Regions from separate parts of the Shewanella sp. 6_MG-2023 genome, predicted to be linked through region 3. Evidence: predicted binding sites of a transcription regulator. Region 3 holds the regulator's gene; each other region holds the start of a gene.
What was found. Region 3 encodes sigma-54, which starts transcription at its own class of promoters, with help from an activator protein. Its sites were predicted from a motif close to GTTGGCACGNNNNTNGNNT; they were not measured.
Positions count from the first base shown of each region.

Region 1: the regulator sigma-54 is predicted to act here: its motif matches at 7,202-7,220, upstream of Q4533_RS00870 (YggN family protein).
Region 2: the regulator sigma-54 is predicted to act here: its motif matches at 2,617-2,635, upstream of flgB (flagellar basal body rod protein FlgB).

Region 1 is NZ_JAUOQU010000001.1:184,455-194,876, reverse strand. It holds gene rdgB (RdgB/HAM1 family non-canonical purine NTP pyrophosphatase) at 120-719, shown strand; gene hemW (radical SAM family heme chaperone HemW) at 725-1,876, shown strand; gene Q4533_RS00880 (DUF885 family protein) at 2,230-4,119, shown strand; gene Q4533_RS00875 (LysR family transcriptional regulator) at 4,779-5,720, opposite strand; gene Q4533_RS00870 (YggN family protein) at 6,267-7,076, opposite strand; gene glsB (glutaminase B) at 7,475-8,389, opposite strand; gene Q4533_RS00860 (50S ribosome-binding protein YggL) at 8,398-8,724, opposite strand; gene trmB (tRNA (guanosine(46)-N7)-methyltransferase TrmB) at 8,780-9,496, opposite strand; gene mutY (A/G-specific adenine glycosylase) at 9,660-10,422, shown strand, end outside.
Region 2 is NZ_JAUOQU010000007.1:50,640-61,061, forward strand. It holds gene flgA (flagellar basal body P-ring formation chaperone FlgA) at 1-304, opposite strand, end outside; gene Q4533_RS06010 (chemotaxis protein CheV) at 624-1,544, shown strand; gene Q4533_RS06015 (protein-glutamate O-methyltransferase CheR) at 1,686-2,525, shown strand; gene flgB (flagellar basal body rod protein FlgB) at 2,669-3,067, shown strand; gene flgC (flagellar basal body rod protein FlgC) at 3,070-3,486, shown strand; gene flgD (flagellar hook assembly protein FlgD) at 3,511-4,308, shown strand; gene flgE (flagellar hook protein FlgE) at 4,384-5,748, shown strand; gene flgF (flagellar basal-body rod protein FlgF) at 5,986-6,729, shown strand; gene flgG (flagellar basal-body rod protein FlgG) at 6,741-7,529, shown strand; gene flgH (flagellar basal body L-ring protein FlgH) at 7,554-8,228, shown strand; gene Q4533_RS06055 (flagellar basal body P-ring protein FlgI) at 8,239-9,336, shown strand; gene flgJ (flagellar assembly peptidoglycan hydrolase FlgJ) at 9,354-10,422, shown strand, end outside.
Region 3 is NZ_JAUOQU010000014.1:52,192-62,613, forward strand. It holds gene kdsC (3-deoxy-manno-octulosonate-8-phosphatase KdsC) at 1-451, shown strand, start outside; gene lptC (LPS export ABC transporter periplasmic protein LptC) at 448-1,008, shown strand; gene lptA (lipopolysaccharide transport periplasmic protein LptA) at 995-1,705, shown strand; gene lptB (LPS export ABC transporter ATP-binding protein) at 1,705-2,436, shown strand; gene Q4533_RS10090 (RNA polymerase factor sigma-54) at 2,571-4,055, shown strand; gene hpf (ribosome hibernation promoting factor) at 4,079-4,366, shown strand; gene ptsN (PTS IIA-like nitrogen regulatory protein PtsN) at 4,369-4,812, shown strand; gene rapZ (RNase adapter RapZ) at 4,809-5,657, shown strand; gene Q4533_RS10110 (HPr family phosphocarrier protein) at 5,683-5,955, shown strand; gene mgtE (magnesium transporter) at 6,154-7,515, shown strand; gene Q4533_RS10120 (transposase) at 7,992-8,291, shown strand; gene Q4533_RS10125 (hypothetical protein) at 9,450-10,076, opposite strand.

The DNA.
Region 1 (10,422 bases), on a different contig from region 3:
AGCCTTTTTTAAGGCTAGATGCCACTTATTTGATGTGAGTTTTAGTTTACTGCAAAGCCTGCTCACCCCATAAGCACTATTTAAAACATCAGCCCCCTTATTTAATAAAAAGGTATTCCATGCAACAGATTGTTTTAGCAAGCGGTAACAAAGGTAAACTAACAGAGTTTGATCAGATGCTAGCCCAATTTGATATTGAGGTTTTACCGCAAAACCAATTTAACGTTCCAGAAGTGGCTGAAACAGGCACCACCTTTATTGAAAATGCCATTATTAAAGCCCGCCACGCTGCAGAAATCACTGGTAAAGCCGCAATCGCAGATGATTCTGGTTTAGAAGTTGATGCCCTTCAAGGCGCACCGGGGATTTATTCAGCCCGTTACGGCGGCGAAGGCGCCAGCGAGCAAGACAACTACCTTAAATTACTTGCTGCATTAGCAGACAAAACACAGCGCAAAGCACGCTTTCAGTGTGTATTGGTTTATATGCGCCATGCTAAAGACCCAACCCCAATAGTTTGCCAAGCGGCATGGGAAGGCACTATAGGATTGAGCCCTCAAGGTGAGCAAGGCCATGGCTACGACCCTATCTTTATTCCACAGGGGTTTGATATTTCGGCTGCCGAGCTTTCAAGTGAGCAAAAAAACCAGTTGAGCCACCGTGGGTTAGCACTTACTTTGCTTGTAGACGCTATGAAAGCCAAAGGGATTATTAAGTAACTATCATGCAATCAGCGAAATTATCTCTGCCACCACTGAGCTTATATATCCATATCCCTTGGTGCGTTCAAAAGTGCCCATATTGTGATTTTAACTCCCATGGTCAGCATGGAGTATTACCGCAACAAGCTTATGTTGATGCACTTTTAGCCGATCTCAATCACGACCTTCACTATGTACAAGGGCGAAAACTTCACAGCATTTTTATTGGTGGCGGCACGCCATCTTTATTTGAAGCCACCCAAATACAGCGCATTCTAGCCGGTGCTGAAGCCGCCATTGGTTTTGAAGATGATATTGAAATTACCATGGAAGCCAATCCGGGTACGTTAGAGCATGATGACTTTGCCGCATATCGCGCTGCAGGGGTGACGCGCTTGTCCATTGGGGTGCAAAGTTTCTCAAAAGATAAACTCAACCTTCTTGGCCGTATCCATGATGAGGATGAAGCCGTTACCGCTGCTAATACAGCCCGTAATGCAGGTTACAACAGCTTTAACTTAGATTTAATGCACGGCTTACCGAATCAGTCATTTGATGAAGCCATGGCCGATATCGATACTGCTGCTGGGTTAATGCCACCGCATTTATCTTGGTATCAACTGACCATAGAGCCAAATACCTTATTTCACTCTAAACCGCCACAATTGCCTGACGATGAAAACTTGTGGCATATCTATGAGCAAGGACAGAAGAAGCTAGCAGCACTTGGCTATGTGCAATATGAAATCTCTGCTTATGCCAAAGATGGATTTCAGTGCAAACATAATCTCAATTATTGGCAGTTTGGCGATTACTTGGGGATTGGCTGCGGCGCCCATGGCAAGATTACTCAACCTGAGCTCAATAAGATTATTCGCACCGTCAAAATTAAGCATCCGAAGGGTTATCTAGCAACGTCAGATTACACCAGTGAAACTACTGAAGTGCTAGCTGAAGATCGCGCCCTTGAATATTTAATGAATCGACTCAGGTTAATGACGGCTATCCCTAAAACTGAATTTGAACTGCGCACCGGCTTACCTGTGTCAGAGCTTGATGAAGGTATTGCTAAATCAATTAAAAGAGGCTTATTAACCGAAACTGAGACCCATTGGCAATTAACCGCCAAAGGCCATATGTTTGTTAATGATATTTTGTCGCAGTTTTTAGATTAGCTACTTTATAGCTAGCTGATTTATTAAAGTTATTACTAGCCTATATAACTAGTCTACTTATTACTGGCATATTTATTACTAGCCTATTTATTACTAGCCTATATAAAAGCCTGATGGATTACCTTTATAAAACAAGGTTAATGCATTAGGCTTTTTTTGATTTCCTTTGCCCATTAAGCTTGGCGCTTTAAGCAAAGTGCCTGCAAGTCACTAAATAAATCATTTCGCATTTACCCTGTAAATTCAGCAACATTTAAGACACAATTGCTAACATTTCACGTTATACATTTATGCTTGTGTCATTTAGGATATCAATCGATCTCCTGTTCTATTACTTTGCTAACGGAAACCCTATGCGACTAACAACAAAAACGACATTAATAGCCGTTGCTTTAACCAGCTTATTATCAAACGCCGCAATCGCCCACACTGCAGGGCACCAACCTTTAACCAATACAGTAGCCTCCACTAAAACAGCCACCACCGAGTCAGAAAAAGCCAATGAGCTGTTTGAAAGTATGTTCATGGAAAATGTAATGGCTAGCCCGATTTCCCAAACCTATTTACGCATCAAAACTGATTATGACAAATGGGGTGATTTTAGTGATAAATCTGCTGACGAAGACTTAGCCAGAGCTAAAAAGCATTTAAAACAACTTGAAACTATTAATGTTGCTAAGTTAGACAAGCAAACGGCACTTAGCTACAAATTAATGAAACAAGGCTTAGAGCAGCAAATCAGCGATGATAAATGGCGTTACCATAATTACCCTGTAAACCAGATGCGTGGTAGTCATTCGTTTATTGCTACCTTCCTTATCAATCAACATCAAGTTGAAAATGTCAGTGATGCACAGGCTTACATTAGCCGTTTAAACGGTGTAAAGCATATAACTGAGCAAGTGATCGATGCATTAAAAATTCGCGCCGATAAAAATATTATCGCGCCAAAGTTTGTCTTCCCTTATGTGATTTCAGACAGCGAAAATATTATCAAGGGTGCACCTTTTACTGATACTGAAGTTAAAAGCACCCTATGGGGTGATATTAACCGTAAAATCGAGAAGCTCGATATTACCCAAGCTCAAAAAGATGAATTATTGGCGGCAGCTAAAACAGCCTTAATTAAAAGTGTAAAACCTGGGTATGACAATTTAATCAGCTATTTACATGAATTAGAAGCCAAAGCTGATAGCCGTGATGGGGTGTGGAAGTTACCTTTAGGCGAAGATTTTTATAATACTCGTCTAAATCGTATTACGACGACTGATATGAGCTCTGAAACAATTCATCAGTTAGGTTTAGCAGAAGTTGAACGTATTCATAATGAAATGCGTGCGATCATGAAAAAAGTAAATTATACCGGCAACTTAGCCGAGTTTATGGCTTTCATGCGTGATGATGAACAATTTTATTACCCCAACACCGATGAAGGTAAAACTCGTTACATTACCGAAGCTAAAGACCTAATTGATAATATGGAGTCACGCTTAGGTGAAGTGTTTAATATTAAACCTAAAGCCGGATTAATCGTTAAACCTGTTGAAGCCTTTCGCGAAAAGTCTGCTGGTAAAGCATTCTATGATCAACCCGCTCCCGATGGTTCACGCCCTGGTACTTACTACGCCAACTTGTATGACATGAAAGCAATGCCCACTTACCAAATGGAAGCCTTGGCTTATCATGAGGGGATCCCTGGGCATCACATGCAAATTGCCATTGCCCAAGAGCTGGAAGGTATTCCTAAATTTAGAAAATTCGGTGGCTATACTGCCTATATTGAAGGCTGGGGTCTTTATACTGAATACTTCCCTAAAGAAATGGGCTTGTATGCTGATCCCTACTCTGACTTTGGCCGCTTAGCGATGGAGCTATGGCGTGCTTGTCGTCTGGTTGTAGACACAGGGATCCACACTCAACAATGGACTCGTGAGCAAGGTATCCAATACTACGTAGACAACACCCCAAATGCTAAGTCTGATGCCATTAAAATGGTAGAACGCCACGTGGTGATGCCTGGCCAAGCTACTGCCTATAAAGTCGGTATGATTAAAGTGTTAGAGCTACGTGAAAACGCCAAGCTTAAATTAGGTGACAAGTTTGATATTCGTCAGTTCCATACCCTAGTACTGCAAAATGGCCCTGTACCATTAGATGTATTAGAAGCTGAAGTGGACAATTGGATTAATCAAACCAATAAACCTGAGCTATTAAGCCAATCAGCAGACTCAAATCGCGGTTAATCAACCAATCGATTAAGTTATCTAAGGCCACTTTTTAGTGGCCTTCTTTTTGGCTCGTACTAAAGCCTAAGTAATGAAATCTAAGTAATGAGCGCCACTCTATAAATTACCAAGGCAATAACAAGTTCAATAACGAGTGCATTAACAAATGCTATACCCGACAAATATATTCAATTGGCAGCTTAAAAGAGAACAAAAGTACAAAGGCGAGAGAGTAAACAAATTAAGCGGATATTATAGGGCAGAAAAAATAACCCCAGCACAATGTCTGGGGTAAACCAATTAAAACTAGGATGATGGTTTCAAAGCCGGCATTGTTCTGATTTTAAAACCTCTGCCAGCAGTGATTCAAAACTTGCGAAGTTGCTGATTTGCACAAAAAGCTGAAAAGGGGTCATTTCTCAACAAGATGCGTGACTCAAATCATTCCGAATCAACTGAAATCTATTGTATTGATTTAAGAACAGAGTTCAAGCAGCTTTTTACACTCCATTAATAACTCAGCACAGAAACAACCTGAGCGTTTTTCAACCACAAGACAATCAAGTTATTGTTTTTATTATGCAAATAAAAAAGTCGCAACTTAAGTTGCGACTTTGTTTTAAAATTCGAACAATGTTTCCAGTTTTAGTTACTGACTTAGAAACCCCATTGAATGGCTATTTACGTAATTTGTATAAATGATCAAACTTACCATCCCAATAAGGTGTAGTACCAATATGACCTTTAATAAATTCAATAAATGCACTTACTTTAGGGGCAAGGTGCTTACGTCTTGGGTAAACAGCCTGTAGTGGTAAGTTGTTGGTCAATTGCCAATCAGGTAATAACGGCACTAATGTACCTTGTTCGATTTCATCTTCAAGTAAATAACTTGCTAGGTAGGCAATACCTAAACCGCTAACCGCGGCCGATTTTAATGCTGGTGCATTATCAACCCGGAAGTTACCAGAAACACCAATTTCACAGTAATCATCAGCTTTCTTAAACTGCCACATGCTGTGCTCATGCCACTCACCTTGGTAGACTAGACAGTTATGATCAACAAGTTGTTCAGGTCGAGAAATATTGCCATGTTGGGCAATATATTCTGGCGATGCCACTAATAAGAACTGACACTTCATTAATGGTCTTGCAACCATACCTAATGGTAGCTGCTCAGACATAGTCAAAAGTAAATCTAAACCTTCACTAACCACATCGACTTTATGATCCAGTAAGCTAACTTGTAGCTCAAGCTCTGGATGTCGTGCCATAAACTCAGGTAATGCAGGAATAATATGCATGGTACCAAAAGACTGAGAAATACCGACTTTAAGTACACCACGGGTGGCATCATTTAGATTATGCACACTAGCAACGGCCTGCTCTGCATCACGTAATAACTCCTCACCTTGTATGTAAAGCAAGTTACCCGCTTCAGTTAAACTTAAACTACGTGTAGTACGTTGGATGAGTTGAACCCCAAGTTTATGTTCAAGATCAGCAACCTGAGTACTTACTTTGGACTTAGATATACTCAACCTTCTGGCAGCGGCACTGAAGCTCCCGGCTCTAGCAACATGAGTAAAAATAGCAATAGGTTCTAATAGTTCTAACATTGGAGTCGCCTTAAGCTGTTTACGACATTAAAAATATTTTTTGAGTTCCAAGTAATGTCGCTTATTACAGACAATGCTGCATAAACGCCACCTACTTTATATGGTTCTTTAAACGTTGCGCCACTCACCCAAAAAGAAATTAAATTTCGATAGTCCATTATCATGAATAGCCAACCAAAACTAAAACAACAAGTTAATTGGTTAACGCCATACAGTTTTATAGTTTTAGGAGTATACCAAAAATTGTATAAATGGCTCTATATTTATAATATACAATTTTTTTATCAGAACAAATCTACGATAAACTGTAATATTAATGACATTTTCTCAACTTGAACGGTGGCAATTAGACAAAAAACGACTAGCTCGGCTAGCATATCTCGCTACAAAGTAGCGCAAATAACAGATAGTTAACTAGAGCTTGATTGGCGGGCGAAGTTTTTGATTGGTAATTTAAGCAGGAATGGTTTAACTAAAAAGCCCCTGCACAAGGTACAGGGGAAGGTCAGGTGCATTTTGACAATGCTAGAACTTACAAGGTTACCGCTACTCAGTATCTGAGAATGTCGCTAATTCATAAGAAGATAGCTGTGGGATGGATTGACGTAATTCACTTTCAAGCACCATTAACTGCTCAAAGTTACCGCAGACTTTTTTGGCTTTAGCTTCTATGGCCTCTGATTGCTCAGAAATCTGCAATTCAACATCTTCACCGATTCTTTCCATTTTGCTTGAAAAGGCAGTCATTTTTTCATCAAAGCTTCCGCCTTCTGAAGACATCATTTCAGCCCCTAGCGCCATCATAAAACTGCCCATGGAGTTTTTAATCATTTGCTCCATTTCTTGTTCAAACTCTTCATTAAATGCTTCTTCTAACGAAGACTCTGTCGCGCCAAGATAAAACTTATCCCCTTGTTGATATGCTGCTTGGTCAACACGGCTTTGAATTCCAGCTAAAAGCTCATCCAATTTAGCCGCGGTGGCATCGCCAAAAATAGGGGTTAATGCCATGCTCACTGCATCTGTTGCCAAAATAACAGCATCATCAACTAAATCAATTACCTCTGGGATCTGTTTAGATACTTGCTCCGAATAATCAGCTAACAAAGCTGCTTGCTTATCATTTAGTGCAACTTGGTTGCCATCAATATATAACTTTCCAAGTTCGACTCGGTAAACCTCAGCGCCTTTTTCGCTAAAGGATAATTTTTGTGGCTCAACGGTAACATCATAGTTTAAGGTCACGTTGCATTGATTATCTTCAAGGGACATTTTGGCCACCGCAGGCGTCATAGCCCCTGCGGTAAAAATCAAACCAGTTAGTGCAATACTTTTAAATAAACCTTGGGTATTCATTAGCTCTATCCTTGCTGTTAATCGTTATGTAGATAATCAATGGGGCGAGTGGCTAAACTGCTCACTAAGCTACTGCCAACGTTTTGATATCTAGTTTCAATGTTAATTAGACTGATACCAAGTTATTGCACAGGCTGTGCCAAAAACATAAATAAGCTTTTTATCAATAACTTAAAGCAGGTAATAACTAATAGGTTTAGCTTTTAGATTTGGATTTATATTAACTATGTGTGAAATAAGCCAAATGTTGGTAATTTTCATCATCGCTATTATATGGGTAGATTTAAGAATAGATGATTTTCAAACTCGTGGATGAGGATACTAAAAAGACAATGGATGATTTCAAGCTTAACATTTGAAAATGGGCATAAAAAACTTGCCCAGCAACATAAGCGAGTTTAAAAAATTGAGCGACCTAATGATTGTGATAAATGCTCAAGCATGCGAGTGCCTGCCAGTGAGTTGCCATTTTGATCAAGTTCAGGCGACCATACGCAAATAGACATGTCCCCAGGGATCACCGCAATAATGCCGCCGCCAACACCACTTTTACCTGGCATACCAACCCGATAAGCAAACTCACCTGCGCCATCATATAAACCTGAGGTAGCAAGCAGTGCATTTAGCTGTCTGGTTTGTACTGGGGTAACGATTTGATCCCCTGCTAGGCTTTTACCGCGATTGGCGAGATAAAACATCGCTTTTGATAAGTCAGCGCAATTCATTTTTAATGAGCAGTAATGAAAATAGCTCTTTAATACTGTATCAACATCGCCGTTAAAATTACCAAATGACTTCATTAAATAGGCAATAGAGGCATTACGGGCACTAAACTGAAATTCTGAATTAGCCACCACTTTATCAAAAAGTATGTGAGGGTTTTCGCTCAGGTTTCTAACCACTTCAAGCAAGTGATGCTTAGGTGCACCAAGGCGCGCTTGAATTAAATCTGCTATCACTAATGCACCAGCATTAATAAATGGATTTCTTGGAATGCCTCGTTCAAGCTCAACTTGAACCAATGAGTTAAACGACTGACCTGAAGGCTCTTTACCTACCCTGCTCCAAAGTTCATCTTCGGAGTACAAACTTAGCGCTAAAGTAAGGCTGAATACTTTGGAGATAGATTGAATGGAAAACGGCTCAAGATAATCCCCAGCGCCAATGGTGTGACCATCTGCGCCAGTGACTGCTATTGCTATTTTGTTTGGATCTACGTCAGCCAATGCAGGAATATAATCTGCGACTTTCCCTAAACCAATAAGTGGCCGAACCTTGTCGACCACTTCATCAAGCAATATTTGCTCAGGCATTAGCTATATTAGCCCCACCAGATGTCGTACAGTGCACTAACTTCAAGTTGTGGCACTTTTTTCGCTTCCCAGAAGGCTTTAACAGCAGCAACATCTTCTTCGGTACATTTACCGATCTCTTGTGTTGCAATAATGCCTTCCCACATTTTATGACCGCCGCCATGGAAACCTAGCTTACGAGGTTCAATGACTTGTTCAATGAACTCATCAACAGCTTTATCAATATCTGCTTCAGAAATTGACTCATCAAAAGTCCAGTTGATATCAAAACCAAATTCTTGGAATTCATCAACGCGTAGTTTCTTACGTAAACGGCGAGTTCGGGTCTTAGCCATGGTTATTTCCTAGTTAGTTGATTAAATAGCTTATTTTAACAATATTTTATTATAATTATGCAATACGTTCGAACATTATGTCCCAAACGCCATGACCTAAACGATGGCCGCGGGCTTCGAACTTAGTTAGCGGGCGATGATCTGGACGTTCAACTACAGTATTGGTTGCTGATTGGTTTTTATAACCTTCAGCCACAGACATCACTTCTAACATGTGCTCGCTGTAGTTTTCCCAATCTGTTGCCATATGGAAAACACCGCCAATCTTAAGCTTACGACGAATTAATTGCGCAAATTCAGCTTGCACAATACGGCGTTTGTGATGACGTTTTTTGTGCCAAGGATCTGGGAAAAATAATTGTACTCGGGCAAGTGAGCCATCAGCAATGCTGTTTTCAAGCACTTCCATCGCGTCATGATGATAAACACGTAAATTAGTAATTTCAGCTTCACCGGCATCAACTAAACATGCGCCAACACCTGGTTTATGTACTTCGATACCAATGTAGTTTAACTCAGGAGCCGCTTTAGCCATTTCAACTAAAGATGCACCCATACCAAAACCAATTTCTAATACGGTATCAGCATCACGCTTAAACACTTCAGCTAAATTAATCGCTTCTGGTGTGTAATCTAAACCCATTGCAGGCCAATGTGCTTCAATTGCGTTTGCTTGGCCTTTGGTTAAACGGCCTTCTCTTAATACAAAACTTCTGATTTTACGAATATATTTGCCATCTTCGTTAAATTCAGCGGTGGTAACGTCGCTCATGTATGCCTCATCATTTGAATAGCGTTTAAATTGCCGACTATTCAAAGTTTCATCTTTGTTCCAATAATAGTGGCTAAGTATATCTTAAAATCACCATGACTAAAGTATTTATCAGTTAACAGGCTCCCTTGTTTATAGAATATTCTCCATATACACTGCGCTGATGAAAAAAGTTAACTCCTTTTCTGAGCGGATCACCGCTTGGTACGATTTACACGGACGCAAGACCTTACCGTGGCAAATCAATAAAACCCCATATAGAGTGTGGATTTCAGAGATCATGCTGCAACAAACTCAAGTTGCCACTGTTATCCCCTACTATGAAAAATTCATGCAAAGCTTTCCCGACATTAAAGCCCTTGCCAATGCCAGCGAAGATGATGTACTGCATCATTGGACGGGGTTAGGCTATTATGCCCGCGCCCGTAATCTGCATAAAGCGGCTAAAACAGTTTGTGAGCAACATGCAGGCAAGTTTCCTGAAGCGCTAGATGAAGTCATAGCCTTACCGGGTATTGGCCGCTCGACTGCTGGGGCCATTTTGTCATTGTCCCTTGGTCAGCATCATTCAATATTAGATGGAAACGTTAAACGGGTACTTGCCCGTCACGGCGCAATTGAAGGTTGGCCAGGTCAAAAAGCAGTTGAACAACAATTATGGCACTTAACGGATAAGTTAACCCCGCAAAAAGATGTGGTTAAATTTAACCAAGCCATGATGGATATTGGCTCTGCGGTTTGCACTCGCAGTAAACCCAATTGTGCTCAATGCCCTGTTGCAATTGATTGTAAAGCGCAGCTTGCTGGCCGACAGACAGAATTCCCCGGTAAAAAGCCTAAAAAAACCATTCCAGTAAAATCTGCATGGATGCTAGTACTGCATAAAGATGGTGAAGTCATTCTTAATAAAAGACCACCAGCAGGCA
Region 2 (10,422 bases), on a different contig from region 3:
GCCATGGGTAGTCATAGTCAGGGCTGATACAGCTAATTTTGACTGTGTTGGTGCGGCTAATTTCGCGGTCACTGGCCATTTCAACACTAATGGGTGGCAAACATCTTGGCGGTGTTAATCGGCCATCAAGATTTTGCGGGCTAATGTTGATCACCGCATTGGGCTTTTTAGCAATTTTTTTTGCTACTACCTCTTTAGCTAATTCAGTAATGGTCGATAGAGAGTAAGTTATGGTGGCATCTTCACTGGCGTTAACCGGTAAAGATAAAAAAATAATGATCAATAGTAGAATGTTTTTCTTCATAATATTCTAACTAGCTTGATTGGCCAGGTTACCTCTAAACTTCAATTTTAATTAGCAATGATAAGGCTAAACATTCTCAATGTTATCTTTGTCAGAAGTTTGACTTTTTTCATTGAAATCGTCGCTTAAATGCGATGTGACCACAATCAAGCAAAAACTATGCCTATAGCTAAATTTAAGCGCTAAACCAGCAAATTGGCATAAATTACTGTGTTACAATTTGCGAAAATGGTTTTACTGTCGCTTTAAAACACTGATTAACAGTGAACTCTAATAATAAATCCCACTAGGGAAAGCATTCATAAAACAAGGCAGGGTTATGTCGAGCATTCTTGATTCAGTTAATAAACGTACCCAACTGGTAGGCCAAAATAGACTGGAGTTACTGCTTTTTAAACTTAATGGTCGCCAACGTTTCGGTATCAACGTTTTTAAAGTAAAAGAAGTATTACAGTGTCCGCCACTGACAAAGTTACCCCGTTTAAGCCCAATGATTAAAGGCATTGCTCACATTCGGGGCTCGACTATTTCAGTGATTGATTTAAGTGCGGCAACTGGTGGCCGTCCGTTGGCATCGACTGAAAATTGCTTCATCATTATTGCTGAGTATAACCGCAGTATTCAGGGCTTTTTGGTTAGCTCAGTAGAGCGCATTATTAATATGAATTGGGAATCAATTATGCCACCGCCACAAGGGGCTGGGCGCAACTCTTATTTAACTGCAGTAACCGAAATCGAAGGTGAATTGGTTGAGATTTTAGATGTTGAAAAAATTCTTGATGAAATATCACCAGTAAAAACGGAATTAAGCCAAGCTGCCAGTGATGCTATTACCATTGATAAAGAGCAGCATTACCATATTATGGTGATTGATGACTCTGCAGTTGCTCGTAAGCAAATTATCCGTTCATTATCGTCATTGAACCTGCAAATTGACACTGCTATTGATGGTAAAGATGCCTTAGAGAAATTAAAAGCGATTGCCACTGAGATGGATAATGTTGCCGATGAAATTCCACTGATTATTTCAGACATTGAAATGCCAGAAATGGATGGCTATACCTTAACGGCGGAAATTCGCGACGATCCAAAACTTAAAGATATTAAAGTGGTGCTGCATACTTCATTAAGTGGCGTGTTTAATCAGGCCATGGTTGAAAAGGTCGGCGCAAACGACTTTATCGCTAAGTTTAATCCCGATGAGTTAGCGTCAGCGGTCAACAAACATCTCATTTTATAATAATTCAATCTACAACCTAGGGCTGATGATTCACCATAGGTTGTAGATTTCACGTTTGTTACCAAGTGCTCGGTAACCAAACAAAGCGGCGGCTTTAGATTGCAAACAATGTAAAGCGCCTCTTTAAAATAGGATGTAAAAGTGCCGAACAAATCACTTGCTGAAGCAGAATATAATCAGTTTAAGCTTTTTTTAGAGCAACACAGTGGCATTGTATTAGGTGACAACAAGCAATATTTAGTAAAAAGTCGCTTAGCGCCTTTAATGGGCAAGCATGATTTGCCCTCATTATCGGAAGTGGTTAAGCGCTCAATGAAGCCAATGGAGCGGCATTTACGGGCGGAAGTGATTGACGCGATGACCACAAATGAAACTCTGTGGTTTAGAGACAAATACCCGTTTGAATTACTTCATGATGCTTTATTACCTGAATATAGCCGCTTAGGTCGGCCGTTAAAAATATGGTCAGCCGCTTGCTCGTCAGGGCAGGAGCCCTATTCATTGGCAATGACTATTTTAGAGTATCAGCAGCGTAAGCCGGGGGCATTGCCTGGTAGCGCGACGATCCAAGCCACCGATTTATCACCTTCAATGCTAGCGCGTTGTAAAAAGGCCGAATATGACAGCTTAGCCTTAGCCCGTGGGCTATCAGATGAGCGAAAGCGACAATTTTTTGAGCCAATGCCGTCAGGTCATATGAAAGTGAAAGATAATGTTCAGCGGTTAGTGAATTTTAGAAGTCATAACCTGCTTGAAAGTTATAGCTTATTGGGTAAGTTCGATATTATCTTTTGTCGTAATGTGTTGATTTATTTTTCTCCAGAGGCAAAAGCTAAAATTTTGCGGCAATTTGCTGCCGCCCTTAATCCCAATGGGATTTTATTTTTAGGGGCGTCAGAATCTATCTCAGGTTTATCTGATGAATTTACGATGGTGCGTTGTAACCCAGGGATTTACTATCAAAAGAAAAATATATTGTAAGTTTATGAATTAATATGTTTTTAGTTAATAAAATGCCGACTTACGTCGGCATTTTTCATTTTTATCCTTTCTCATCTTAAAACCGCAATATTTTGGCATAAGGTTTGCTTTGTTAGTGACAGTTAGCTGATGGAGGCAATTTTATGGCGATTAATTTTGAAAATGGTTTAGGGGTACATCAATACTCGTTGGGCATACGTGCTCAAAGGGCTGAAGTGCTATCTAGTAATATCGCCAATGCCAATACCCCGGGTTACAAAGCCCGTGATGTAGACTTTGCCTCTGCCATGAATAGCGCCCGCTCTCATCAGCAAGGGCTGCAAATGAGTCAAACAACTGACAAGCACTTTGACCTTAAAGCGTTAAGCCAAGAGCATGTGCAGTTTCGGGTGCCAAATCAGCCAGACACAGGTGACGGTAATACGGTGGATATGCAAGAAGAGCAATCTGCATTTATGCAAAACTCTTTGGAATATCAAATGTCACTGGGCTTTCTTGAAAGTAAGTTTTCTGGCATGCGTAAAGCCATTAGAGGTGATTAATTATGAGTCTTTTTAATATTTTTAATGTGTCAGGCTCGGGTATGTCTGCGCAATCGGTGCGCTTAAATACCACCGCCAGTAATATTGCTAATGCCAACACAGTATCAAGCAGTGTCGGTGAGACCTATAGAGCTCGTCATCCTATTTTTGAGGCTGAAATGGCCAAAGCCAGTCATCAGCAAAATAGTTCTCATAGTGTCAGTGTTAAAGGCGTTGTAGAAAGCGATAAACCGTTATTAAAAGAATTCTCACCTAATCATCCAATGGCTGATAACGATGGGTTTATTTATAAACCCAATGTCAATGTGATGGAAGAAATGGCCGATATGATTTCTGCTTCTCGGTCATATCAAATGAATGTTCAAGTGGCTGATGCCGCCAAATCAATGTTGCAGCAAACGCTTCGTATGGGTAAGTAATATGAATTTAGTTGGAGGTAAACAATGAGCCTCGTTAATCCTTACAGTAGTCAGTCATTACCGCAGTTGCAGACGTCTACCACGGCTTCCACCGTCTCCACTAATTCAGTGGCGACAAACTCACAAACTACACAGGTATCAGACAGTAGCTTTTTAGATAGCCTAACTGCTGCGCAATCAGCTAGCACCACCGAAACTGGTGAAGCTAAAAGCCAAGAGCTAACCCAATCGGATTTCTTTGCGCTTTTGAGTCAACAGCTGTCAATGCAGGACCCGTTTAAACCTGTTGAAAACGATCAGATGATCGCACAAATGGCGTCCTTCGCGACCGTTGATGGTATTGCCAACTTAAATGCTGAAATTTTGAATTTGAACAGTGTGATGAGCTCAAGTCAGGCATTACAAGCCTCGGGCTTAGTGGGGCAAAAGGTGCTCATTCCATCAGATATTGGCCATGTCTCAGAAGAAAACCCAGTCATTAACGGTGTCATTAGTACGCCACAGCCAATCGATACCATTACCGTCACCATTGAAGACGAGTCAGGCCAAGTGATTAAAACCTTTGAGGTTGATGGCTCTGCAGGCGGCAACATTGATGTCAGCTGGGATGGCCTTGATAAAGATGGCGAACCCGTAGAAGAAGGCATGTATGCCATTAAAGCTAACGGTAAAGTTGATGGCAACGCCGAAGATTTAGCGGTTTCAACTTATGCCCATGTCACTAGTGTGTCTTTAGGCAGTGTCGCCAGCGGTCCGATCCTTAACCTCAGAGGCCTAGGTGGTATTCAATTGTCTGATGTACTGGCAGTGGCAGAAAGTTAATAACACAAACAATAATAAGCTGCCAGAAATCTGGCAGCCACACAGAACCTAATTTAAAGCGCTAAGAGGTGATTTATGTCGTTTAATATTGCATTGAGTGGTATCGCAGCTGCTCAAAAAGATCTCAACACCACGGCTAATAACATTGCCAACGTCAATACCATTGGTTTTAAAGAGTCTCGCGCTGAATTTGCCGATGTTTATGCTAATTCAATTTTTTCAAATGGTAATACCGCAGTGGGCGGCGGCGCAACCACAACTCACGTAGCGCAACAGTTTCAGCAAGGTAGCTTACTGTTTACCAACAACTCCTTAGATATGGCTATTAGTGGCGGTGGTTTCTTTGTTACTTCATCTGAAGCGGGCAGCCAAGATCATGCATTCACCCGTGCAGGTGCATTTAAAGTAAACTCAGAAAGTTTTATGACAGATTCAGCCGGTAACTATTTACAGGGTTTCCCTGTGGATGCTGATGGTAATTCGACTTCAGTGAGTTTAACCACCACCCAACCGATTAAAATCCCCGATACTGCAGGTAGCCCAGTGAAAACCGGTAACGTTGGTTTTCAAATGAACCTCAATGTTGGTGATGAAGAACTTGATCCAGCAAACTTTGATCCAGATGACGCAGATACTTACAATAACTCAACCTCAGTAACTATCTATGATTCACTTGGTGAGGCTCATATCTTGACCACTTATTTTGTTAAACCAGAAGGTGGTTCCCATACTGGTGAGAATAACTGGGTTGCCTTTTATGCTGTTGATGGCAAGCAAGTGGATATTGATGCGCCAACGGGTGGTTCATTCCCAACAGATACTACTGGTGATGGTATTGCTGATTCAACTGGTACCGCTGAAAACGCATCCGGCTGGAAAGGCTCAGTACTTACATTTAATGATGCCGGAACTTATACAGGATCTGATCCTGCGGTAGTGTCTACGGTTGAACTAGGTAGTAATGGCGCAGGTGTTATCGGCACCGGCGCTGACGGCTCGCAAAAGGTGAACATCGATTTTAATAATCCTACTCAATACGCCTCACCGTTTGAAGTGACAGAGTTAACCCAAGATGGCACCACAGTCGGGCGCTTAACCAATGTCGGTGTCGGCGATGACGGTTTAGTAACAGCCAGTTACAGTAACGGTTCAACCGTGCCATTAGCTCGGGTAGCATTAGTACGCTTTTCTAATGAGCAAGGCTTAACTCAAGTAGGTAATACCTCTTGGAAAGCCAGCTTAGACTCAGGCCCAGCACTAGCAGGTGAGGCCAATAGCGGCACTTTTGGTAGTATTCGCTCGTCAGCACTTGAGCAATCAAATGTTGATTTAACCACCGAGCTGGTGGATTTGATTTCAGCTCAACGTAACTTCCAAGCCAACTCACGTACCCTTGAAGTGAACAATACCCTTAACCAAACGGTATTGCAGATCCGCTAATTAATCTCGCGCTTTAGTAAAGAGTTGCCGCCATGGCAACTCTTTGCCTTATTGTTCACCTCATTCTTCACCTCGTTACTACAGCCATTAACCTGCCCAATATTGCTTATCTTGTAAATTTCCCCGCTGTTTATAACTGCAAATTTCATCTAAAACTCAAACCCTTAATTTTTTGGCACGTTGATTGCTAGTTCTGTGTATATCTTTTGTTATGAAGAAAGTTTGACGGAGCGGTAAATGGACAAATTACTTTATGTTGCCATGAGCGGCGCTAAGCAGAATATGAATGCTTTGGCGGTGCGAGCCAACAATTTAGCTAATGTGAATACTGACGGCTTTAGAGCTGATTTGGTTCAAGCACGCTCTATGCAAGCTTTTGGCGAAGGTTTACCGACTCGTGTTTTTGCAATGACAGAAAGCCCCGGGCATAACTTTGACTCAGGCCCACTTAAAACCACAGGTCGTGATTTAGATATTGCCGTTAAAGATAAAGGCTGGATAGCTGTGCAAGCTGCTGATGGCGGTGAAGCCTATACCCGTTCAGGCAGTCTAAATTTTGACACTACCGGCTTACTCACTAATGCGCGTGGCAATCCGATTATGGGGGAGGCTGGGCCAATTGTGCTGCCACTGCCGGTTGAAAAAGTGCAAATCTCCCCTGACGGTATTATCTCGGTTAGACCCCAAGGCGCCACAGCCGACATAGTCGAAGAAGTTGCGCGGATTAAATTGGTTAACCCCAACAACGCCGACATGATGCGCGGTGAGGATGGCTTGTTTCGTTTAACCACAGGGCAAAACATCCCTAATGATCCCAATGTTCAAGTTGAAAGTGGCGCAGTTGAAGGCAGTAATGTCAATGCGGTATCTGAAATGGTGGCGCTAATTGATATTCAGCGCCAATACGAAATGCAAGTGAAGATGATGAAAAACGCCGAAGATCTTGATCGCGCCTCGTCAGCTTTAATGAGAATTAGTTAGGAGTAATTATTATGCATCCTGCTTTATGGATCAGTAAAACCGGCCTAGATGCCCAACAAACCGACATTTCGGTTATTTCTAACAACGTGGCCAACGCCAGTACCATTGGCTATAAAAAAAGCCGCGCAGTGTTTGAAGATTTGCTTTATCAAACCGTTAACCAAGCGGGCGGCGTCAGTGCTGATAACACCAAACTACCTAATGGCTTAAACCTCGGTGCGGGTACCAAAGTGGTTGCCACGCAAAAGATGTTTACCCAAGGCAATATGTTAACCACAGACAATGCCTTAGATCTAATGATTGAAGGTCCAGGCTTTTTTGAAGTTGAAATGCCAGATGGCACCGCAGCTTATACCCGTAACGGCCAATTTAGCCTAGATGAAAATGGCCAAATTGTGACCCCAGGTTCGGGTTATGTCATCCAGCCTGCCATCACCATTCCTGATGATGCCACTTCAATCACAGTGTCATCTGAAGGTGAAGTTTCAGTGAAACTTTCAGGTGCTACAGAAAATACCGTCATTGGTCAGTTAGCCATGAGCGACTTTATTAATCCATCAGGGTTAGACCCACTAGGGCAAAACCTTTACACCGAAACCGGTGCCAGTGGCACGCCGATTCAGGGCACGGCTTCATTGGATGGTTTAGGGGCTATTCGTCAAGGGGCGCTTGAAACGTCAAATGTTAACGTGACTGAAGAACTGGTTAACTTGATCCAAAGTCAACGTAATTACGAAATGAACTCGAAAGTGATATCAGCTGTTGATCAGATGATGTCTTACGTAACACAGAACTTATAAGCTTTGATGATAAGAGAGGGGATGATGAATAAGGTTTTAGTCTTAGCATCAGCATTTGTGATGCTGGGTTGCAGCTCAACTCAGCAAAAACCCATAGCCGATGATCCATTTTATGCGCCTGTTTACCCAGAAGCGCCGCCAACCCAAATGGTGTCAACGGGTTCAATTTACATGGATCATCAATCATCCAGTTTGTACTCGGATATTCGTGCCCACAAAGTGGGTGACATTATTACCGTATTGCTTAATGAGTCGACCCAAGCGAAGAAAAGTGCCAATAACGAAATTAAAAGAGGCTCTGATTTAAGCGTCGATCCGGTTTATGCCGGTGGCAGCAATCTGTCGATTAAAGGAATTCCGCTAGATTTTCGTTATTCAGATGACATGAATACCAAGCGTGAGTCAGATGCCGATCAGTCAAACAGTTTAGACGGCAGCATCTCAGCCAATGTCATGCAAGTGCTTAACAATGGCAATTTAGTTATTCGCGGCGAAAAGTGGATTTCAATTAATAATGGTGATGAGTTTATTCGCGTTACTGGCATGGTACGTAGTCAAGATATCACTCCTGATAATACCGTTGAATCCACCCGTGTTGCCAATGCTCGGATTCAATATAGCGGTACCGGCACTTTTGCCGATGTCCAAAAAGTGGGTTGGTTAAGCTCCTTCTTTATGGGCCAATGGTGGCCTTTCTAAGGAGTTAACCATGAAAATCAAATCCCTCATTTTATTATTGCTCAGCATGGTGTTGCTGTCACAGCCAATTCAAGCCCAGCGCATTAAAGATATTGCCAATGTCCAAGGGGTACGAAGTAACCAATTAATTGGTTATGGCTTAGTGGTGGGGTTACCCGGCACAGGTGAAAAAACCCGTTATACCGAACAAACCTTTAGAACCATGCTAAAAAACTTCGGCATTAATTTAGCCGATAATGTTAACCCTAAAACCAAAAATGCCGCTGTGGTAGCCGTGCATGCAGAAATGCCTGCCTTTATTAAGCCCGGTCAAAATCTTGACATCACGGTATCAAGTATTGGTGAAGCAAAAAGCTTACGTGGCGGCACCTTGCTGCAAACCTTCTTAAAAGGGGTTGATGGTAATGTTTACGCCATTGCCCAAGGCACCTTGGTGGTCAGTGGCTTTAGCGCAGAAGGTCAAGACGGTTCACGGGTGATACAAAATACTCCTACCGTTGGGCGTATTCCTAGCGGCGCTATTGTGGAGCGCAGCGTGATGTCACCTTTTGCCAGTGGCGATCACCTCACCTTTAACTTGCGCCGTGCAGATTTTTCAACCGCCAAAAACATGGAACAAGCCATTAATGATTTGCTTGGCCCCGGTATGGCAAGGGCGCTTGATGCTACCTCGGTGCAAGTGAGTGCGCCTCGTGATGCATCCCAAAGAGTGTCATTTTTATCGACCCTTGAAAACATTCAAGTTGATATGGCCGATGAGTCAGCCAAAGTGATAGTCAATTCGCGTACGGGCACCATAGTGGTGGGGCAAAATGTACGCTTAATGCCAGCAGCTGTGACCCATGGTGGCTTAACCGTCACCATTGCTGAAGCGACCCAAGTATCACAACCTAATCCGTTTTCGGATGGTCAAACGGTTGTTACAACCGATAGCACCATAGATGTTGCCCAAGACGATAGCCGAATGTTTTTATTTGACCCTGGCACCTCGCTCGATGAGCTAGTCAGAGCGGTAAATTTGGTGGGCGCTGCCCCTTCAGATGTACTGGCAATATTAGAAGCGTTAAAGATGGCAGGCGCTTTGCATGGAGAGCTTATCATCATCTAAAAATTGTCGGTATGACTATGGAAAAGCTGTCAAATTCATCGAACTATCTGGATCTAGGGGGACTAGATTCATTACGTTCCAAGGCCCAGAAAGACGAGAAGGCGGCATTACAAGAAGTCGCCAAACAGTTTGAAGGGATATTTATTCAAATGCTGATGAAAAGTATGCGTGAAGCTAACGCAGTCTTTAAATCAGACAGCCCGATGAACAGTGAAACCACCGAATTTTTTGAAAACATGCGCGATCAACAAATGTCGGTGGATTTATCAAACAAAGGTATGTTGGGCATCGCAGACATGATGGTGCAGCAACTTTCTCCCCAAGAAAGCGGTTTTACCCCAGCCTCAGTGCTGCGCGGTAATATTGACGCTAACAGTACACCGTCATTAGTTAACTCTACGAATAAGCCGGTAGATTTTCTTAGCACAGTGGTGAGTGCAAATTCTGCCCCTGAGCGCTCAGAGGCTGCTCAGTCAATGTTTAACCACACAATGCCTAATCACTCAATGTCTGATCACTCAACTGTTAATATCTCAACTGCGAACGCTGCAATGGCTAAGCCGATAATTGATAGCCAAGAATTAGATCAAGTTTTGGCTGGTGATCGTGTTGCCACTAGTGGCAATAGCTTGCCGCAATCGATGGCACCAACGCCGAATCAGTTTGACAGCCCGCAACATTTTGTCTCAGTGCTTTATCCCCATGCTGAAAAGGCCGCGAAACAGCTTGGCACCACCCCTGAAGTATTACTGGCGCAATCGGCATTAGAAACTGGCTGGGGTCAAAAAATGATCCGTCGTGATGACGGCACAGCCAGCAACAACTTGTTTAATATCAAAGCCGACAGACGCTGGGACGGCGATAAAACCTCAGTCAGCACCTTAGAGTTTGAGCAAGGGGTGGCAGTAAAACAACAAGCAGACTTCAGAATGTACGACAACGTTGAACAAAGCTTTAATGACTTTGTGTCATTCATCTCCAATGGCGAGCGCTACCAAGAAGCCAAAAAAGTGGCAGCACAGCCCGCCAAATTTATTCATGCCCTACAACAAGCAGGTTACGCAACTGATCCTCAATACGCCAATA
Region 3 (10,422 bases):
TGGCCGTATTTATTTAAGTAATGCAGGGGAAGAGTTAAAAGCATTTCATACCCGTGATGGTTATGGCATTCGCTCTATTTTAACCAGTAATATTCATGTTGCTGTGATAACCGGGCGTAAATCTGCCATTGTGGAAAATAGAATGACCGCTTTAGGTGTCACTCATATTTATCAAGGTGTTGATGATAAACTAGTCCCTTACCAAAGCCTGTTAGATACCTATGGCGTTAGCCCAGATGAAGTCGCCTATATTGGTGATGACATGGTTGACTTACCTGTGATGAAACAGGTTGGCCTTGCAGTTTGTGTGGCTGATGGCCATCCTTATGTTAAACAACATTGCCATATGACCACCACCATTAACGGCGGAAATGGCGCATTACGTGAACTCACCGATTTGCTATTACTTAGCCAAGATAAGTTTGAAAATGCCCACGGAATGAGTATATGAGCCGAGTGACCTTCGCTATTATCGGATTTTTTGGCGCAGCCTTAGTCCTTTATTGGCAAGTACAAATTAAACGTAGTCAGATGGAGGCAAGTAAATTGCCTGCCCCTGCTCGCCCTGATTTTATCGCCAATGACTTACGCACCACTGAATTTAATGAGCAAGGTTTAGTGCAAAGCCGAGTCTCAGCGAAATACATGGAGCACTTTCAGCAAAGTAATGAAACCATGTTTACTGAGCCTGTCTACCTTATTTATCCTGAAAATGGTGAAGCCGAATGGCAATTAAGCGCAGATTTAGGCAAGCTGAATAATGAAACAGGCAAAGTAGTTTTAGAAAATAATGTTATTATTGATGCAATAAACATCGACGAGCCATTACAATCTTTGACAACCACCATGTTGGCACTCGATATGAACACCATGATTTTGACCTCAGATAGACAAATTTTTGTTACTGGGTCAGATTTTAATATACAAGGTTTAGGCCTGTATGCTGATTTAAATGCTCAAGAACTTGAACTTTTAAGTCAAGTAGAAGGAACGTATGAAGCAAAGTAAACTTTTGATTGCCTCACTACTCAGTGTAGTCAGTATTGCCAGCGCCTATGCAAAAGAAGGCGATTTACAGCAAGAGCTTAAAGTCGCAGCTGTGAGCCAAAAAGCTGACATAAAAAACAATCAGGTCATCTTCTATGGCCCAGTTAATGTGACTCAAGGGTCGATTAACATTAATGCCGACGAATTACGCGCATTTGGCACCGAAAGCGGCACCCAAAAAACCATGGTTGCCACAGGTAACCCTGCGACATTTTCCCAAGAGTTAGATGATGGCCGTATTGGTACTGCCAGTGCCGATGAAATTAAATATGAGCTTGCCACTAGCATTTTAACCTTAACGGGTAATGCTAAATTGGACCAAGCTGGCAGCCAGGTTACTGGTAACCTAATTAGCTACAACATTGAAAAGCAGCAGTTAATTGCTGAAAGCACCGGTACTGGTGAAGATCGGGTTATCACTATTTTTCAACCAGAAAGTCACCCAGACTTGATTGATTCTGAAAAGAAAAAAGATGAGCAACCACATTTACCAGACAGCGCTAAACCCGGTGATGACACGCCACCAGCTATAATTGAAAACAACAATTTATCTGCTGTAGAGGCTGTGAACTCAACTGAAACACCCGAAGTAACTGAATCACTTAACGCTGAGGCGCAGGCGACATTGTCAGCCCCAGCAGCTGAGCAAAATGACTAATGACCCAAATTACGTTAACCGCTGAAAATCTCGCTAAGAGTTATAAAAGTCGCCAGGTAGTAAAAGATGTCAGCCTGACGGTAAAAACCGGCCAAATTGTTGGCTTACTTGGCCCTAATGGTGCGGGTAAAACCACCACCTTTTATATGGTCGTAGGCCTAGTCAAAAGTGATAAGGGCCGCATTCTGATCGATGAAGATGATTTAACCGCAGATCCAATGCATTTGCGCGCCCGAAAAGGCATTGGCTACTTACCTCAAGAAGCCAGTATTTTTCGTAAGCTCACAGTACACGATAATATAATGGCAGTGCTTCAAACTCGCAAAAGCTTATCAAATGAGCAGCGCATTGAAGAACTGGAACATTTATTAGAAGAATTTAACATAACTCATATCCGTGATAGCCAAGGTATGGCGTTATCGGGAGGCGAGCGTCGCCGAGTTGAAATTGCACGCGCATTAGCGGCAAATCCTAAGTTTATTTTATTAGATGAACCTTTTGCAGGGGTAGATCCTATCTCAGTAATCGACATCAAGAAAATTATTCAACAACTTAAAAGCCGTGGTTTAGGGGTGCTAATTACCGACCATAATGTCCGTGAAACACTTGATGTGTGTGAGCGAGCATATATTGTGAGTCACGGAAACTTGATTGCTGAAGGAACACCTGCTGAGATCTTAGTCAATCAGCAAGTTAGGTCGGTATACTTAGGTGAACAATTCAAGCTATAGTTAGCACTATTCAGTTTTTAGTATGGCATTCGCGGCCAACAACAAACCTTAATCTAGTCTATTTTTCTAGGATCATAAACTAGCGCCCACACTGTTCGTCGCGATGATGTAATTCAATTAGGGACAAGCGGTACATGAAAGCCTCACTCCAACTCAAAATGGGTCAACACTTAACCATGACCCCACAGTTGCAACAAGCGATTCGCTTATTGCAACTTTCCTCATTGGAGCTACAGCAAGAAATTCAACAAGCACTTGATTCAAACCCGCTATTAGAGCTTGAAGACGAATTCACTAAAGCCAAAGAGCCCGTAAAAGAAAACGCCCTGCAAACTGACACCGATTTTAGTGATAATAGCCAAGTCACCATAGAAAAAGACACCTCAACGGTTGATACCACTGAATCGCTCACTAAAGATTCTATGCCTGAAGAACTCCCTATGGATACCACATGGGATGAGGTGTATACCGCCTCGCCGACTTCTGGCTCTGGCGCAGTATCGAGCGGTAATGATATGCCGTTTCAAGGCGAAACCAGTGAAGGCTTGTATGAGCATCTTGAATGGCAAAAAAACCTCACTCCCTTTTCTGAAAATGACTTAGTGATTGCAACCGCCATTATTGATGCCATTGATGAGCGCGGTTACCTCACCCAGAGCGTTGAAGACATTTTGCAATCCTTAGGCACTGACGATATCGAACTCGATGAAGTTGAAGCTGTACTTAAACGGGTACAACACTTCGATCCCGTCGGCATTGCAGCGCGAGATTTAAGTGAGTGTCTATTAATTCAATTAGGCCAATACCCTAATGAAATTCCTTGCATAGATAATGTTAAGTTACTGATTAAAGATCATCTTGATTTAATCGCCGGTCGTGACTTTAGGTTACTGATGCGTAAAACCAAGCTTAAAGAAGATGATTTACGTGAAGCCATTGAATTTATTCAAACGCTCAATCCACGTCCAGGCTTGCAAATTACCCCCATTAAAGATGAGTACGTCATTCCTGATGTTACTGTACTTAAAAAGAATGGTCGCTGGGTGGTCGAGCTAAATCCCGATAACATGCCTAAAATTGGCGTTAATCAGCAATATGCAGCTATGGCCAAAGGCGGTTCAAGCCAAGCTGACAGCCAATTTATTCGTGGTCATTTACAAGAAGCTAAATGGTTTATCAAAAGCATCGATAGCCGTAATGAAACCTTACTAAAAGTGGCTAACTGTATCGTACAATTTCAGCAAGGTTTCTTTGAGTTCGGTGAAGAAGCCATGAAGCCGATGGTGCTCAATGATATTGCTGAAGCGGTTGAAATGCACGAGTCGACCATTTCACGGGTCACGACCCAAAAATACATGCATACCCCCCGTGGACTTTTTGAACTAAAATATTTTTTCTCAAGCCATGTAAGTACCGATGATGGTGGAGAATGCTCTTCTACAGCAATTCGCGCATTTATTAAAAAGCTCGTAGCTGCAGAAAACCCGAAAAAGCCTCTTAGTGATAGTAAAATGGCGACACTATTGGCTGAACAAGGGATTAACGTTGCTCGACGTACGATAGCCAAATATCGAGAGGCAATGCTCATCCCTCCCTCAAACCAACGCAAAAGCTTATAACTTTTGTTATTGGAGGATGACCTATGCAAATTAACCTGACTGGAAACCATATTGAAATAACTCAATCTTTACGGGAATACGTGCAAACAAAATTTTCAAAGCTTGAACGACACTTCGAACAGATCAATAATGTTCACGTTGTGCTCGATGTTCAAAAGCTACAACAGATTGCCGAAGCCAAACTGCACCTAAAAGGCGGTGAAGTGTTTGCTGTATCGCGTAACGCTGATATGTATGTGGCAATAGACGCCCTGATAGATAAGCTAGACCGTCAGGTAATTAAACATAAAGAGAAACTCACTAAGCATTAACGATGGAACTTCGTACCATCCTGCAGCCGGCGTGCACTACCTGTGCCACTCCGGGCAGTAAGAAAAAGGTACTGGAATTAATCAGCAATTTAATGGCTGCCCAGTACCCAACCCTTTCTTCACAGGCTATTTTTGAAAGTCTAATAGCGCGTGAAAAAATGGGCAGTACAGGTATAGGAAATGGCATAGCAATTCCACATGGGCGCTTAGATAATATCGAAGAACCCATTGCTATTTTAATCAAATGCGAAGAGCCAATCGCCTTTGATGCCATAGACAAGCAACCTGTAGATATTTTATTTGCGCTTCTTGTACCTGCAGATCAGTGCCAGCAACACCTAAGCACATTATCTAGCATGGCAGAGAAACTCAGTGATAAATTGATACTTAAACGACTTCGAAAGAGTCATGACGCTACAGAACTTTATCAGGTTATTACTGCATGAAACTTGTCATCGTATCGGGACGTTCAGGTTCAGGAAAATCAGTCGCACTGAGAGTGCTTGAAGATTTAGGTTATTACTGTGTTGATAACCTGCCACTGCCACTGATTGGCAGCCTGCTTGAACAGCTTAAAGATAGTAACGAGCTTGTCGCCATTAGCGTCGATGTGCGTAATATCGAAGAGCAAGGCAAAGTACTCAAAGAGCAAATTGCTTTACTGTCTGACGATACCAGCATTACCAGTTTCTTTTTAAACGCCAACGATAAAGTGTTACTGAAGCGTTTTAGTGAGACCCGCCGATTACACCCACTGTCTAAGAATCAAATTTCGTTACAAGAAGCCATTAAGCTTGAGGGGCGGTTACTCGAACCCATAGCCAAAATGGTTGATCACTATATCGACACCTCGCAAACTAATATCTACGAATTGAGCGATCATGTTCGGCAAATCTTGCTAGGCAGTGTTGATAAAGAATTAGTGGTACATTTTGAGTCATTTGGCTTTAAGCATGGCATGCCGGCTGAAGCAGACTTTATGTTTGATGTGCGCTTTTTACCGAATCCGCACTGGGAGCTTGAGTTAAGGCCCTACACAGGCCTAGATGCGCCCGTGCAAGAGTTCTTAGAGCGACAGCCTTTGGTGAATAAGTTTATCTGGCAAATTGAAAACCTTTTTGACACTTGGATGCCACATTTAGAGCGTAATAACCGCAGCTACCTGACCATTGCCATTGGTTGTACTGGCGGTCAGCACCGTTCGGTTTATATTGCCGATCAGCTCGCTAAACGTTTCAACAACTCTAAGCACAAAGTCAGCGCCCGCCATAGAGAGCTTGGCATTGAATAAGCTAACCACATCGCCAGCCAAAACGGTGGCCTATTCAAAGCAAATTACCATCAGTAACAAGCTAGGCTTGCATGCGCGAGCGGCGACTAAATTGGCAATTTTAGCTACCGAGTTTGACGCAACTATCACCCTTATCCAAGGTGAGAAACAAGCCAGTGCTGCCAGTGTATTGGGGTTATTAATGTTAGAAAGTGGCATTGGTAAAATCATTACTGTTGAAGCTCAAGGCCGTGATGCAGAAAAAGCCCTTGAGGCCGTATGCAAGTTAATCAACGATAAATTTGACGAAGAAAGCTAACCGCCTGCGCCCAGTAACATCTCCAAGGAAACACAGCGACTCACCTTTACCATTATTTTATTAGCTATACTCAACACACCACCAAGCAGTATTAGCGTATTTATGAATTGCGCATCAAGCCATCAGATATTAGAAATTTCTTCATTCTTTCCGGTGAGTTAAGTTAACATTTCATCATCGTCTTTTCAGGAGTAGCCAATGGGTATTGAAGTCATCGACAGCGAACTGACCGAACAACGTCTTAATCAGCTTACACAAGCATTAGGTAGCGGTATGTTTGTTCATGTCAGAAATATGCTTCATGACATGGCCGCCTCCGATGTCGCATTAATTCTTGAATCATCACCGCCGAAAACTCGTCAAGTGTTATGGCAACTGATTGATCATGAGCAAGCGGGTGAAATCCTAGAAGAACTCGGTGAAGAGTTAAAAGATTCACTCATCAGCGCTATGACCCCAGAAAAAGTAGCCCAAGCCACCTCTGGGATGGATACCGATGACTTGGCTTACATCTTAAGAAGTTTGCCAGATGCTGTTTATAAAAAAGTACTGCAATCCATGAGCAGTCAAGACCGCCATCGCGTCGAACAAGCACTGTCATACCCTGATGACACCGCTGGCAGTATCATGAATACAGATACGGTCACTTTGCGTCCTGACGTTAATATTGATGTGGTATTACGCTATTTGCGCCAGCGCGGCAACTTACCCGATACCACAGATACCTTATATGTGGTTGATCGCAACGATCATGTGCTTGGTGGGGTGCGCCTTGCCGATCTACTCACCTGTGATCCTAATTCAACCATTCGCAGCATCATGGATCCTGAATTAGAAAGCATCCCTGTGGACATGCCTGATAATGAAGTGGCGCAATTATTTGAACGCCATGACTGGATTTCGGCCCCAGTGGTAGATGAAGCACAAAAATTATTAGGCCGTATTACCATTGATGATGTGGTCGATGTTATTCGTGAAGACGCCGAACACTCAATGATGGGGATGGCGGGTATGGATGACGATGAAGATACCTTTGGCCCCGTAATGAAAAGCACCTTCAGACGCTCGCTATGGCTTACCATTAACTTGTTTGCCGCCTTACTTGCTGCATCAGTAAGTAATATGTTTGAAGGCACGTTAGAGCAATTTGCCACCATCGCGATTTTAATGACTATTGTCCCTAGTATGGGCGGTGTGGCAGGCAATCAAACCTTAGCTCTGGTTATTCGTGGTATAGCCTTGGGTCATATTGGCCAAAGTAACTCCCGTTGGCTTATCGGTAAAGAATTAGCCATTGGTTTTCTTAATGGCCTCATGTGGTCGGTACTGGTCTTCTTTGCAGTGTGGCTATGGAAAGGTGATATGGCACTGGGCGGTCTCATTGGCGGCGCGATGCTCATTAACATGACCGTTGCCGGACTAGCGGGGGCCAGTATTCCGCTCATACTTAAAAAACTCAATATCGATCCGGCATTGGCTGGCGGTATGGTACTAACCACAGTCACCGATGTGATTGGCTTATTCGCCTTTTTAGGCTTAGCGACCATTTTCTTAATGTAGCGCCGTAAAACCCCCTCTCTCATCAGCATAAAAAGCGGCATTTATTGCCGCTTTTTTGTGCCTTAAAACCATAGAGTTTTAATGGTTACTTTTGTTTACCAATTAAAACCAATTCGCACCAAAATAGTACTTTTGCACCAAGATGTTTCACGCCCACTTTTTAGAGCTAACACTTTAAAAAAATAAGTCACTGTAATAAAAGGGTAAAATATTTATTTCATAATTGGCACAAGTATTCCATTGAGTTACGTATCACTAAAGAGGTAGCTTTTAATTTGACCAATTTAGTGGAGAAATTTAAGCCTTATAAATTTGAATATCAGCAGGAGTCGATGATGAAATTATTACACACATGTTTGAATCTTTGTCGTAATCAGTGCCACTTTTATAAGCATGTAGGCTGTAGCCTATGGGAAGTAGAATAGTCTTATCGTTAAGCCGACGAAGTTAATCGCTTTTAAATGCTTGGAGCTAATATGTCAGCACAAACAAAGTTTTATCCCGAGAGCTTTCAGCAGCAAGTGATCGCTGAAGTGAAGCAACATAATCGATTAATTTCTGATGTTGCTAAGCAATACTGCATCTCAGCAAAAACGGTTTACCAATGGGTTAAAAATAAAGAAACCGCGATGACATCAAAAACTAATGCCGAGGGCGTGACCACTCGCAAGCGTACACAAGCTAAACAGAAAAGCGCTTTAGTGTCAGAGATAGCTCACTTACAACTTAAGTTATCTCAGCTGAATCAGCAGCTGTTATCGATTAATAGCAATTAGTGGGGATTAACACAGTTCCGACAAACTTGATTGAATTAAACGCTGCCCCCATCGGCAATTAATTAGCGACAAATCTATTGTAAAATATAGAGCTGTTCACCCTCAGGTTTGTCAATTTTATTACATAAAAAGCTGATATAAAGCAGCTATGTAAGCTAAAAACCTGCAACAGGGACTAACAATAATAATAGGTCGCAGGAATGCCAAAAGGCAGTGTAAGGCCGGTGCTAATGAAAGGATGTCATTGGTGCCCGTGAATACGAAACGAATTGATTTTATAACGATTCCGGTAGGTTTGATTCGATAAGCGCACCACCCCAAGTGCACTTATTAAGAAGCTAATATTCCGACGATAAAGGCTTTTAAACAATCAAGCTTGTCAATTTTATTCAAGCTCAGTGACTGCATTCCCCCCATGATTGCAGTATCACTGAATTGAAACCTGCAACAAGGCTAACAATAATTATAAGTCGCAGGTATGCCTACAGGCAGGTAAACCACCCTAAAGTAAGGATGTCACTAGGGTGATTGGAGATAGATTCAGGCAGATTTGATGTGTTGCTAACTGTTCCCCAGCAGTGAGCAATAGAGGTTTTATTAGGGCTTAAGCGCCCAAGGTAATACTTCTATCAACATGGCTAATTTATCCGTTTCAACAAGGTGACAGCACTCTCCCCCATGCTTGCATGGTCACTGAATTGAATACCTGCAACAAGGAATAATAACAATAATATGTCGTAGGCAAGCAACAGCGTAACCCTGATGAATGGAAGTCATAAGGGGAAATATTAAAAAGCATAAACTAGGAGATGTATTACGAGTATTAACTAATTTAACAACCAATAGCTTTGATTTGATTGATGGTCGTCCCCAGCGACTATTGATTATGAAAACATTCTATACCCCTTACTTCATGGAATTGCTTTCTACTATCAAACCTATTGAGTCCGTTGACGACTATTTGGACATGAGCAACTGCTTCTCTCCCCAGTTTTCGTAGTGAGCGAATGAATAAGTTTTCATCAACAACAGTTTTAATGCCGATACATTTTGTCGGTAGACAATGCACAAAAAGCCCTGATGGAAGGATCCATCAGGGCTTTTTTATCTTTAAACGTTATAAACGTTCTCAGCCTATGTAGAAACAGCGCCACTCAATTAGTCTTTTTCTGCGGCTAATCTCATATAGCGTTGTGATGACCAGTCAAAGTAATACTCTTGCCCTTGCCACTGATAAATTGTTCTGCCGTCTCTTTGGATAGCGCGGGCATTTTCAGGTAGCTGGGTTAAGCCACTGGCGTATTCAATACTGGTGGTGGATCGTTTCGGTGGAGACACCACTTGATGTTGCTGCGGTTGCACATAGTTTCTGCGGTAATGGCGATCATAGTAATCATAGCGATAGGGCGTTTGCCAGCCGTTATTCCAGCCCCAGCCATTATTCCATCGATTTCCCCACCGATTATAATAAGGGTAACGCCAACCGTTATTCCACCCCACACCGACGCCCCAGCGCACTGATGAACCTGAATGACGTGAATGACGTGAATGACCATGATGACGATCGGATGTAAGATATCGCAGTTGCGGCAAGCCATCAAAAGCTTGCATGCTAGCTGAAATCTTGTGGAGACTCGCGTCTTGAGCATTAGCCCCTTGGGCATTAGTGCTTATGCCAAGCATTAAACTCAAGCCTACAGTTACTGAGATATACCCTTTTAAGCTCATCAGATATAAAGCCGTAAAGCAGGTCTTTGGCAGTGTCTGTTGTGCTTCTTTGTTCATCTCACGCCCCCTTTGTACCTAAGCAGCATTTTCTACAGCAGCTAATATAGGGCAATTAAATGGCAATTACCCTATAAACAAGTCTAGCTCAAAACAACCTATAACCAATAACCATCGCTTAACCCTATTTTAGAAAAATGCTCATAGATACCGGCGCTATCTGGTTAATAAAAATCAACGACCAACAAATAAACATCGCTTAACCCTATTTTAGAAAAATGCTCATAGATACCGGCGCTATCTGGTTAATTCAAATCAACACCTAACCCATAATCATCGCTTAACCCAGTTTTATAAAAATGCTGATAGATACGCGGGCAATAGCTATGAGCAGGTTAATTAAAAT